4 regions of the Oikeobacillus pervagus genome follow, and region 1 is predicted to be linked to each of the others. Evidence: riboswitches for the same ligand, from Rfam matches in the RefSeq annotation. Region 1 holds a riboswitch; each other region holds the start of a gene.
What was found. A riboswitch is a leader RNA that binds a small molecule or an ion and turns the genes downstream of it on or off. The one in region 1 is predicted to bind S-adenosylmethionine.
Positions count from the first base shown of each region.

Region 2: another riboswitch for S-adenosylmethionine. It lies ahead of J2S13_RS02960 (O-acetylhomoserine aminocarboxypropyltransferase/cysteine synthase family protein); the one in region 1 lies ahead of J2S13_RS11445 (methionine ABC transporter ATP-binding protein).
Region 3: another riboswitch for S-adenosylmethionine. It lies ahead of J2S13_RS09955 (bifunctional homocysteine S-methyltransferase/methylenetetrahydrofolate reductase); the one in region 1 lies ahead of J2S13_RS11445 (methionine ABC transporter ATP-binding protein).
Region 4: another riboswitch for S-adenosylmethionine. It lies ahead of J2S13_RS06195 (methionine biosynthesis PLP-dependent protein); the one in region 1 lies ahead of J2S13_RS11445 (methionine ABC transporter ATP-binding protein).

Region 1 covers NZ_JAUSUC010000030.1:429-3,579, reverse strand. The annotation lists gene J2S13_RS11450 (methionine ABC transporter permease) at 1-449, opposite strand, end outside; gene J2S13_RS11445 (methionine ABC transporter ATP-binding protein) at 439-1,470, opposite strand; SAM riboswitch class I at 1,707-1,807, opposite strand; gene J2S13_RS11440 (glycerophosphodiester phosphodiesterase family protein) at 2,001-2,999, shown strand.
Region 2 covers NZ_JAUSUC010000005.1:3,608-6,758, forward strand. The annotation lists gene J2S13_RS02955 (Ger(x)C family spore germination C-terminal domain-containing protein) at 1-445, shown strand, start outside; gene J2S13_RS02960 (O-acetylhomoserine aminocarboxypropyltransferase/cysteine synthase family protein) at 679-1,986, opposite strand; SAM riboswitch class I at 2,111-2,226, opposite strand; gene J2S13_RS02965 (competence/damage-inducible protein A) at 2,360-3,151, opposite strand, start outside.
Region 3 covers NZ_JAUSUC010000023.1:15,803-18,953, reverse strand. The annotation lists gene J2S13_RS09955 (bifunctional homocysteine S-methyltransferase/methylenetetrahydrofolate reductase) at 1-1,589, opposite strand, end outside; SAM riboswitch class I at 1,673-1,782, opposite strand; gene J2S13_RS09950 (EamA family transporter) at 2,205-3,104, shown strand.
Region 4 covers NZ_JAUSUC010000011.1:70,014-73,164, forward strand. The annotation lists gene metC (cystathionine beta-lyase) at 1-257, opposite strand, end outside; gene J2S13_RS06195 (methionine biosynthesis PLP-dependent protein) at 264-1,370, opposite strand; SAM riboswitch class I at 1,439-1,548, opposite strand; gene J2S13_RS06200 (ABC transporter substrate-binding protein) at 1,613-2,635, opposite strand; gene J2S13_RS06205 (ABC transporter permease) at 2,722-3,151, opposite strand, start outside.

The DNA.
Region 1 (3,151 bases):
GTAAAAGCTAGGACAAGAGAGCCAAGAGCTTCTGGAATTAGGAATCGAACTATGATTTGTCCAGGCGTTGCTCCCATTGCTTCCGCTGCTTCAATTACACCTGGATCCACTTCAAGTAGAGAATTTTCTATTAATCTAGCAATATACGGCCCAGCATAAAACACTAGCGGCACGATTGTAGCAGTCGTCCCAATCGATGTCCCCACAAGAAATCTAGTGATCGGAATAATCGCGACCATTAAAATGATAAAGGGGATGGAACGGAAAATATTGATAATTCCACTTAGTACATTGAAAACGAGCAAATTCTCTAGTAAATGACCTTTCCGGGTTACAACGAGCAGGACCCCGAGTGGCAACCCAAGAACGGCCGAAAATAAAAGTGAGAAGGACACCATTTGAACGGTTTCAATCAATGCTTCTGTGATTTGCTCTGAATTAACTAGCATGTGTGATCACTTCCTTTATCGTTATTTGTTCATTGTTGATATACATTAACGCTCGGTTGATTTCATTATTCGATCCTTGAAATTCGACAATTAAGTTTCCAAATGAAGTTCCTTGGAGTTCCGTGATATTTCCAAAAAGAACATTGATATGGATATCGAATTTTTTGGAAAGGGTTGATAATAATGGGCGACCTGCTGAGTTTCCAACAAAATTAATTCGAAATATGTTCTGTGCTCCAGCATTTTTTTGGATGGTTTCTTTAATGGAATCGGGAATTTGGTCATTCATGACGGTGCTGACAAAATTTCTAGCTGTCTTTGTTTTCGGTGATGAAAAAACGTCAAACACTGTCCCTTCCTCAATGATTTTTCCATTCTCCATGACAGCGACACGATGGCAAATATCCTTAATGACTGCCATCTCATGGGTAATGATTAGAATCGTAATGTTGTATTCCTGATTGATTTTTTTCAGAAGCTGTAAAATGGAACTAGTCGTCTGCGGATCAAGGGCTGAAGTCGCTTCATCACATAGCAGGATGGATGGCTGAGTAGCAAGTGCCCTAGCAATCCCAATCCGCTGTTTCTGACCACCTGATAGTTGGTCCGGATAACTATTGGCTTTATCTGAAAGCCCAACAAATTCAAGAAGTTCATATACTCGCTTCTTTATTTTCTCTTTCGGAACTTTAGCTAATACGAGCGGCATGGCCACATTCGCAAATACGGTTTTGGAATTTAAAAGATTAAAATGTTGAAACACCATCCCGATATTTCGTTTGACTTCGCGGATTTCCTTCGCAGATAAAGCGGTTAGATCATGACCGTCCACCAACACTTTCCCTGATGTTGGCTGCTCCAACCAGTTCACACATCGAAGTAAGGAACTTTTACCAGCACCACTAAACCCAATCACTCCGAAAATTTCACCGGCATTTATTTTTAAATTAATCCCATTTAATGCTTTCACCTGATTTCCACCACTGTTGTACACCTTATTTACATTTTGAAACTCAATCATATTGCTTCTCTCCTTTCAATGCTGTTGGGCCATCACACGTTTTTTCTTTGTTTTGGACAAATGAAGAAAACCTTTCAAGTAATCTAAAATAGATGATTTACTAAACAGATGTGAAAACTATGAATTAACTTACAGAAATCACCTTGGCGTTTAGAAGGGGAGTTGATACTTATTAGAACAACAAAAAACCCTCTTCTTGAAAAAAGAAGAGGGTAAAATGTATAAGACTAATCCTCTTCTTATCTTTCAAGCCTAGCTTGCTGGAATTGGCACGGTACAAAAAATGTCCGTTGCCGAGGTGTCATAGGGCCAGTCCCTCAACCTCTCTGGATAAGAAGTATTTTCCGTATTCAATTGATAGTATGATGAATACATTACAACATTCAAAAAACAAAGTCAATGGAATTTTTCAAAAGAGTAGGATTTATCTAAAAAATGGTGAATATGTGTACTTTAAAACAACGAAGCCTGTTGGTACGATAAAGAATGTATGCTAAATTAAGTTTGTAATGAAAATGGTTGGAGGAATTATGAAGAAGTTCAAACGAAATATTAAAAGGTTTTTCTTATTTTTATTTATTTTAATTGTGTTCATGTATCTAAATAATAGTTCTTTCCTTACTAAGTCTAGGAATGAATCTCCTATATTATTGGCACATAGAGGAATGGCACAAACCTTCCCAATGGAGGGAATTGCCAATGATACATGTACGGCTAAAAGGATTTATAAACCAGAACATCCTTTTTTGGAGAACACGATTCCCTCGATGGAAGCCGCCTTTAAAGCAGGTGCCGACATTGTAGAATTAGATATAAAGCCTACGAAAGATGGGCAATTCGCTATCTTTCATGACTGGACTCTAGATTGCCGGACAGAGGCAGAGGGAATGGTTCAGGACTATACAATGGCAGAACTAAAAAAACTGGATGTTGGCTACGGATATACAGCTGATCATGGAAAAACTTATCCCTTTCGCGGGAAAGGAGTGGGGCTGATGCCTTCCCTAGATGAGGTATTAGAATATTTCCCAGAGGAGTCATTCCTAATCCATATCAAGAGTGCCGAACCGACAGAAGGCATTCAACTGGCAAAACACCTTTCGAAACTCCCTGAAAAACGTTTAAATCAGTTAACCGTTTACGGAGATGATCAACCTATCCATACATTGAAAAAACAATTACCCAACCTTAGAGTCATGTCAATGGCCACGTTAAAGAGTTGTTTACTTCCTTATCTAGGGATAGGGTGGACAGGTATGATTCCATCCGCGTGTGAGAACACCCAACTGCATATCCCAGAAAAATACGCACCATTATTATGGGGATTTCCTAATAAGTTCTTGAATCGTATGGAAAGCGTAAATACTCGTGTAATACTAGTCGCAGGTGACGGAGGATGGTCGGAAGGTTTTGATCAAAAACAAGATTTAAAACGACTTCCCGAAAATTACACGGGTGGTATTTGGACGAATCGTATTGATGTGATTGCTCCAATTATTGAAAAAAAATCAGAGCCATTAAAACAATGAGAGATTTAAGTTTAAAAAGAGTTGATTTCTTATGATAGAGGAAATCAACTCTTTTGATATTTTCTTAGGATGCAAGAAAAGTGGCAACTCTATTAGGAAAAGATCAATATAATAGAGGAATACATTGCAATGGACATCGTAAAAATATTTAA
Region 2 (3,151 bases), on a different contig from region 1:
TGTTGGAGAAGTCTACAGTGATCAATTTCGTTCAAGAAAAGATATCAAAAAACTTGAGAGAGTTTTTAATATGGAATTAAAAAAACAAGCAGATCGTCTTATGGCTGATTTACAACGTCAATATAAAGTGGATATGATCGGACTACAAACCCATCTACATAAATATCATTATAAAAAATGGGAAAAACTAAAAAACGATTGGACAACTGGAGAACAATTATTTTCAAAAAGTCAAGTAGATCTTGAGGTTGAGGGTGTTTTAAGATATGGTGGTGCCATTTTAAACAAAAAAATGAAAGGAGTCATTGATATGGACATTCTTCTAAAGTTCCTTGGATTCATCCCTCCCTATTTAATTATTGGGGCAACTGTACTCTCTTTCATGGTACCAATGATTTGTATAAAAGTAAACGAAAAATTTCGACAATTGTTTAACCCTACTTAATCCAAAGGGTTATATCAGGGGAAACAAAAAATCGCAAAAATTTCAAAGCAAGATAAAGTGAAACTTCATCCCCCACTGAATGTTAGTTGACCTTATCGGACCTTTTGGGGCCGTAATCCTCCACCTATCTTCTTTGTTTCCAAATCATTTTGGAGTGGCCCGTTAAGGCGGGTTAAAGTTGTTTTTCAATTAAAAAGGGACCTCCTAATTAAACTGGAGTCCCTTTTTAATTATTATGCTTCTACTTTATCAAAAGCGATCCCTGTTGCTTTTTCAATCGCCTGATTTAAATCGGCAATTAAGTCTTTTGGTGATTCAAGTCCAATGGATAAACGAATTAATTCTTCCGTTACTCCTGAAGCTTTCAACTCTTCACTACTTAATTGTTGGTGTGTAGTGGATGCTGGATGAATAATTAATGATTTTCCGTCCCCTACATTAGCAACATGTGACCATAATTGAATATTGTCGATCAATTTTTTACCCGCTTCACGGCCACCTTTAATTCCAAATACAACTATCGAGCCGAAACTATCTCTTAAATATTTTTTCCCTAATTCATGTGAAGGGTGATTTTCCAAACTAGGATGTGACACCCATTCAACAGCCGAATGATTTTGTAAGTAATCAACGAGGACTTTTGTATTTTCAGCATGTTTTTGAATGCGTAGATGTAATGTTTCTAATCCTTGAAGTAATAAAAAGGCACTGTGTGCGCTCATGGACGGACCAAAGTCACGCAATAGTTGAACACGTAATTTAATCGCAAAAGCAGGACCTTCAATTTCAGCATACTTTATGCCATGATAAGAATGATCCGGCTCAGTAAATCCTGGGAACCTTTCACTATTCCAATTAAATTTTCCACTATCTACGACGACTCCACCAATGACGGTACCATGACCACTTATCCATTTTGTTGCGGAATGTACAATAATATCTGCTCCCCATTCAATTGGGTTCGCCACATAAGGAGAAGCAAAAGTATTGTCCACAATGAGTGGAATCCCATTTTCATGCGCAATATTGGCAATTTTCTCTACATCAAGAACATTCAAACTTGGATTTCCAATAATTTCCCCGTAAAGAGCTTTCGTTTTTGGTGTAATCGCTTTTCGATAGTTTTCTGGATCTGTTCCATCCACAAATTTCACATTGATCCCATAGCGTGGTAAAGTTGTGGCAAATAAATTATATGTACCACCATATAGGCTAGAATCTGCCACAATTTCATCGCCTGCATGAGCAAGATTTAAAATAGAAAAAGCAATAGCTGCCATTCCTGAAGATAAAGCAACCGCCGCAGCGCCACCTTCTAATAAAGCAACTCTTTTTTCAAATACATCAACCGTAGGGTTCATTATTCTTGAATAAATATTCCCCGGTTTTTCTAGACCAAATAATGCTTTAGCATGGTCTGTATCTTCGAATACGTAAGATGTTGTTTCATAAATTGGAACAGCACGAGATCCCGTTGTCGGATCAGGGATTTGCCCTCCATGTAATAAAATCGTTTCTAAATCCCAATTTTCTTTTGTCATTTTAAATTCCTCCCTTTCTTTTTAACTATCTTATAAGAATCCCTAAATACGATGATAATAAGAGGATTTTAATAAAATTAAAACCCTCTTCACTGAAAGAAGAGGGCGTGTATACACGATTCCTCTCTTATCTTTCAGATCCTTTCTGACCTGTAGGACTTAGCACCTTTTCAAGTAATTTGCCACCTGATGGTTGCCGGGCTTCTTCGGGCCTATTCCCTCCGCCACTCTAGATAAGAGTCAAAATATTCTTTTAGTTTTTACCCTTGAGGAAAGTATAGAATATTCCTTCTACTTTCGTCAATCCCTTTTTCGAAAAAATACATAAAATCGATCGGAATTAACGCACTTCATCCTTTTCTTCATTGATTTTTTATAATAATTGAAGGACATAATGACATCCGTATTTAACCGTGCGTTTCCGAATCCCATTTCTACTACCAACAAGTTGCAATAGAAAAGCTTTTGTTTCTGATCCCTTTTCAGCTAGCCCAATCCAGACCGTCCCTGGTTTCTTCCCTTCTAACGAATCGGGCCCTGCAACACCTGTGAAACTAATCCCATAATCGGTTCCAAATTGGGTCATTACGTTTTCGGCTAGTTCTTTCGCACATTGCTCACTTACTGCACCGAATGTATGAAGTGTTTCATTGGCCACTCCTAGAATTTGTTCTTTTACTTTATTGGAATAGCAAACGATGCCACCTTTGAAAATTTCACTCGTACCTGAAAAAGAGGTTAATTCACTTTGAAATAATCCACCCGTTAAGCTTTCAGCACAAGCAATCGTCTTCTTTTGTTCTTTTAAAAGTTTGACCATTTCCTCCATAATGCTAGACTGATCATATCCATAAAAATAACTACCTACTCGCTCCATTATTTTTTCTTCTACTCGCTGAATCAAATCTTCTGCCTTTGCATTTGGTGAATTTTTTGCTGTAATGCGGATCGTCACTTCTCCGTCTCCAGCAAGTGGGGCAATAGTAGGGTTGTTCTGCAAAAGAATTAGATCTTCTAAATCAGTTTCAAGCTGCGACTCCCCGATTCCGAAAAAACGCAATACTTTGGATTCAATTTTTTCAACTTGACCAATTAATTGCATTAATAGTGGTTTTCCAAATGAAAGAAACATGGGTTGCATTTCCTTTGGTGGCCCTGGTAGTAA
Region 3 (3,151 bases), on a different contig from region 1:
GCATTTTGTGAACTTGTTAATGGCATAATTCCGATATAAATTGGAGTGGATAAATGCTTAGTTTTTTCATGGATTTCAATAATTTTTTCTTTCGTAAAAACAGGCTGGCTGATAAAGTAATCGGCCCCAAACCCAATTTTCTTTTCCAATCGTTTGACTGCTCGATCTAAAATGCGAACATTTGGATTAAAGGCAGCGGCAACTGAAAAATTTGTTTTTACTTTTAATGATTTCCCTGAAAAAGAAATCCCTTCATTCAATTGTTTGATTAGCTGGATGAATTCCAGACTAGAAACGTCATAAACAGAAGTGGCTCCTGGAAAATCCCCGACCTTTGTTGGATCTCCCGTAACAGCCAAAATATCATGAAGACCTAAAGTATGTAATCCCATTAGATGAGATTGTAGGCCAATTAAATTTCGGTCACGACAAGTGATGTGGACAAGCGGACGGATTTGATCATTTGACTTTAATAAAGTTGCCATCGCCATGTTGCTAATTCTTGGGGATGCAAGGGAGTTATCGGCCATCGTAATCGCATCAATTCCCGCTTCTTGTAAACATTTTGCTCCTTCAAAAAAAGATGTGGTGTCTAAATGTTTCGGTGTATCCAATTCAACGATGATAGAACGTTCATTTTTCGCTTTCTCATGGAGGGGAGGCACTGTCGATATTTTTCTGGATTTCACCAAAATTGGTGTTTTCTCTTTTACCTGCTTTTCTGTAATCGGATGTAACCCCTGTAAGGCTTTTTTCGCCGCAGCGATATGTTTCGGTGTAGTCCCGCAACATCCGCCAATAAGACGAGCACCTTCATTTCTTAGTTTAACAGTAGCCTTTCCAAAATAGTCAGCTTCTGATTCATAGACAATCCTGTCATCGACCACATCCAGAAGGCTTGCATTCGGATAAGCAGATAAGAAAGCTTTCTTTGGTAGGGCGACTTCTTCCAATGCTAGAATTGTATGATGTGGACCTAGTCGGCAGTTAACGCCAACGACATCCGCCCCCAAAGCTTCTAACTGGCATAAAGCGTCGTTTAATGGCAACCCATTTTGTAGCACACCTGGTTCATGCATCGACACTTGAGCGATGATGGGGAGATCGGTCATTTTCCGAGCTGTATGCACAACCGTTGTAATTTCCTCTAAATCATAATATGTTTCCAATAGAAGGCCGTCGATATCTTCGCTAAGTAAACTTTCGGCTTGTTCGCAAAAGGCGACCACAATCTCTTGAAGAGTAGCATCACTTTTTCGAACACCTCGAATGCCACCAATCGTCCCAAGAACGAATGTGTCATTCAATCCAGCTGCTTGCTTTGCAATTTGAACCGCTGCTTTATTTATTTTTTCTCTCTTATTTTCCAATCCGTAACGAGCTAATTTTAACGAGTTTGCACTATACGTATTCGTTTGGATGACATCCGCTCCTGCTTGAATATAATCTTGGTGAATCCGTCTAATGACGTCGGGCTGTGTTAAGTTTAATTCTTCATAACAAAAGTCAATCCCATATGAATAAAGGAGAGTACCGATTGCGCCATCAGCAGTAAGCACTTCCTCTTTTAGTCGATCCAATAGATTCAATCTCAGTCACTCCTTTTTCCAGATTTCAATAATAAAAAAAAGCCTTCTATAATAAGAAGGCTTGATTGGCTGTAATCATTTCCTCCTTATCTTCCAAACTACGATTGTTGTAGTTTGCTGGATTTAGCACCTGACCAATTGGCTGGTTGCTGAGGTTTCTTTGGGCCAGTCCCTCCACCTCTCTGGATAAGAACAACAATATTAATTTTGACTATAATCATATGCTATCTAGGATTAATCGTCAAGGTGTAATTTGAAATTTCTGAAATATCTTTATAAACCCCTTTTACTTCCTATCGGTTAACAGTATTTACAGAATTAGTTTTTCAAGGAGAAATCTTCTTGTATATCTTGAAAATTCAGGCTATTTAAAAGGGATTGATGAAACATGAAAAGACGTACTATACTATGTGTATATTTGAAATTCAGGGAAGTGCCAACTAAAGGCCCTCCTATTTCTTTGCAAAAGGCTTATTTTGTTCCTTTATTGAATCATAGCAGATTGTGATGGATCATCGGCGGAAAAATCAGATGGAACTTATTGTGAAACATCGTATTTTTTCCTGAAATCAACCATCTTTTAAAAAAAGTCATCGAGAAAGGAGGACATAAAAGATGAATCAGTTTCGCTATTCGTTATTTGTTTTGATTGGGGCATGTAGTTATGGGATCCATGCCTCTATTGTAAAACTGACGATTGCAGCCGGATTTACAGTCGGTCAAGTGACAGGAAGCCAGTACCTTTTTGGACTTGCCATGTTGATGGCTGTTTATTTTTTTACAAAAAGAGTAAAAATGAGTTGGAAGGATGTCAGTTCTTTAATGACGGTCGGGTTATTGCTTAGTGCGACGGGGATTTTTTATGGATTGAGTTTAGCAAGGGTACCGGCGTCGATTGCAGTTGTGATGTTATTCCAATTTACGTGGATTGGAATCTTAATTGAAGCGATTTATCATCGAGCAATGCCATCCAACCAGAAATTGATTTCTGTTGTTTTTTTATGGGCTGGAACATTGTTAGCTGGTGGAGTTGGTTCGACGAATTTTCAATGGGGAGAACATTTGGATGGTGTCGTATATGGGTTGCTTGCGGCGATCACGTTTGCACTGTTTATTTTTTACAGTGGGAAAGTAGCACCTGGTGTACCGACGATTCAACGAAGTGTTTTTATTACAAGCGGGGGGCTCCTTCTCGTTCTTTTCTATGTTTCACCGATCTTGATTGTAGATGGGGTCTTGACTACTGGATTATGGAAATATGGCCTATTATTAGGGATATTCGGAACGATCCTGCCAGTTGTCTTCTTCGCGATTGGAACACCTAAGATTGATTCAGGATTAGCGACGATTGTAGGGGCAGCTGAGCTTCCAGCAGCTATTGTCGCAGCTTTATTTATTTTGGGGGAAGCAGTTTCCTTCCTACAAATGACCGGAATCATGATTATCCTTATTGGGATTGCTATTCCACAAATTCATTTTCCAACCCATCGTCCGAAACGATCATTTTCAAGATAATAAATCATCCATCCTCATTGGCTAGTCCGATGGGGATTTTGCTTTTA
Region 4 (3,151 bases), on a different contig from region 1:
GCCGTAGAAATTGCTGCAATTCCAGATGAGAAAGCAAATCCTTTAACCCCTCCCTCAAGTTGGCTAATCATTTCTTCCAATGCCTCTCTTGTCGGATTTCCCGATCGGCTATAATCATACTTTCCAAACTGATCAAAATCTGGCTGATGAAATGTAGAAGCAAGCTGGATTGGAACACTTACCCCTCCTGTTTCCTTGTCAAATTTATGTTGGTTATGAAGCAATTGAGTTTGAAATGTATACGATTGATGAGTCATTCTTCTTCACTCCTTCATTTTTTTAAACGCGTTTTGTAAATCCCTGATTAAATCTTCGGTTCCCTCCGTCCCAACAGAAAACCTTAACAACCGATTACAAACTCCATTAGCCAAACGTACTTCATAAGGCATATCCATATGGGTTTGTGTTGCCGGATAGGTGATAAAACTTTCTACTCCTCCTAAACTTTCTGCAAATGTAATCAGCTGTAAGTTTTGCAAAAATGGATTGACCCATTCTTCTTTCTGCAATCGAAAAGAAAGCATCCCACCGCGTCCCGGGTATAAAACATCTTTCACATCGTCACAACATCGTAAAAATTCACTTATTTTTTGAGCATTTTTTTCATGTTGAACCATTCGTAAACCTAATGTCTTCATTCCACGAATAAGAAGCCACGAATCAAATGGAGATAATACTGCACCAATTGAATTTTGATATTCTTTTAGTTTGGCCGAAAGTTCTTCCCCTTTAGTAACGACAAGTCCCGCAAGCACATCATTATGTCCCCCTAAATACTTTGTTGCACTATGAATCACAATGTCAGCTCCTGAAAAAATAGGCTGCTGAATAAAAGGAGTATAAAATGTATTATCCACAATCAATAACACCCCCTCTTCTCTTGCTACATGAGCGACCTCATCTAAGTTCACTTCTTGCATCATCGGATTAGTCGGAGATTCAACAAAAATAGCTTTCGTTTGGTTTGTGATCTTCTCCCTTGTCTTAGTTAAATCTTGAAAATCATCATAGACAAAAGATAGTCCATATTTTTTCCATCCCCGTTCAAAAAGGCGGTACGTTCCACCATAAAGATCCGCTGATACGATAAATTCATCACCAGAATCGAATAATGAAAGAACCGTTTGAATCGCCGCCATTCCTGAGCTAAATGCAAAGCCAGCATCTCCATGTTCTAAATCGGCAATGGCCTTTTCTAAAATGTCTCTAGTTGGATTTCCACTTCGAACATAATCATAGCCCGTCGACACCCCAATCCCTTCATGTCGATAAGCAGTAGAAAAGTAAACAGGTGGATTGACGGTTCCCGTAATGTTTTCACTTCTGTTTCCAATCTGAGTTAACTTTGTTTGAATGTCTTTAAAACCCATTTTCTCACCTCTAAGTAAAAATAAAAAAGCCTTCTGTAAGAAGAAGGCTTTTGTCAACAAGATTCCTCTTCTCATCTCTCGAACTAGGATTGTTCGCTGGATTTAGCACCATTGCTCTTTTAATTAGCCGGTTGCTGAAGCTTCATAGGGCCAGTCCCTCTGCCTCTCTTGATAAGAAAATATTAAATTTTCAAAAATTTCTGTCTTTCTATTAATTTAACGGATTGGTGGAGAAAATGCAATCATTTTTTTGTTACTTTTTTATTTTCTAAGAATTGTTTATCAATTAGTTCTGCAAATTTTGGCTGATCTTTTAAAAACTTAAGATCATAGGAAGAATCGGCAAATTGTTGAATAACATCTGCATTTACTTCAGATGTGTAATGAATTCTTTCCCAAGAACGGTCTACAATATCTTTCTCTAATTCTTGTTTTGTAATATCTTTAATAGTTTTTATGGCAATTTCTTTCGCTTCCTCTGGATTCTCATTAATAAATTGAATGGCTTCTTTATGAGCATCCACTATTTTTTTTACTAATGCTGAATCTTCTTTAATTAATTTTCCACTTGTAGCTAAAACGGAGTTAGGTAAAGTCGTGCCAAAAGAAATTTTATCACTGTCAACAATGACCTTTGCACCTACTTCTTTCACTAGCAAGGAAGCCCATGGTTCAGGAACGGAAGCAAAATCAACTTTTCCTGATTGAAACAACCCTGCATACTGTGCTGGATTTCCAGTAGTATGTTTCATCGTTCCACCGATTCGAGTAGATTTAAGACCGTAGTCCTTGGCAAATGTTTCAAATTGAACATCATGTGTACATCCAACCCCAGGAGTAATAAATGTCTTACCTGCTAGATCATCAACGGTTTGAATGCCACTTTTTTTACTTGCTACAACGACCGTTCCACCAGAAGATCCGCCTGCAATAATTTTCACATCGGCTCCATTCGCAAAATGATTCATCACTGGACCTGGTCCTACTAAACCTGCTGAAATATCCCCTGTCTTAAGGGCCGTCATAAAAGCACCGCCATCGGGAAATGTTTTATATTCAATAGTCACATCTTCCCCTAATACTTTTTCAAACAATCCTTTTTCCTTTGCAATCATTGCTGGAACATGGTCAATATTTGGGAAAAAGCCGATGACAACCTTTTTCTTGCCGTCGTCTGAACCTGAGCTTTTTTCCGAACTACAACCAGCTAGGACACCTGCTAGTAATAATAAGACTACCGCGAAAAAACTCATGAAATTTTTCATCATTTTATCCCCTTTCTTAACATTCTAATGGTAAAATCCCTACATTTGTCGGTTAATAACACATGAAGAAGATGCTTTAGCAACTATTAAGACGATGCTTGCTCTAATCCCCAACGTCTCATCACATTCTTTTCAACACGTTGGAAAAATAGTAAATCGACAATTGTACCAATAACTCCGATCAAGATCATCACCGCAATGACCAAGCTCATATTTCCAAAGTCTGAAGCGTATTTTAACGTGTATCCTAAACCAGGACCTGTACTTAAAATTTCCCCCGCCATTAAAGCTCTCCATGCGAATGCCCATGCAAGTCTTGCACCTGTTACCGCATACGGGATCGAAGCTGGAAATATAATTTTGATAAACAAATCAAATCCGGAAGAACCCATTGTTTGTGCGGCTTTAATATACAGTGGGGAAACATTTTTAATACCAATTCGCATATTGATTGTCATGACTAATGTTCCACCGAGAACGACGATAAAAATAACCGCTTTTTCATTCAATCCAAAC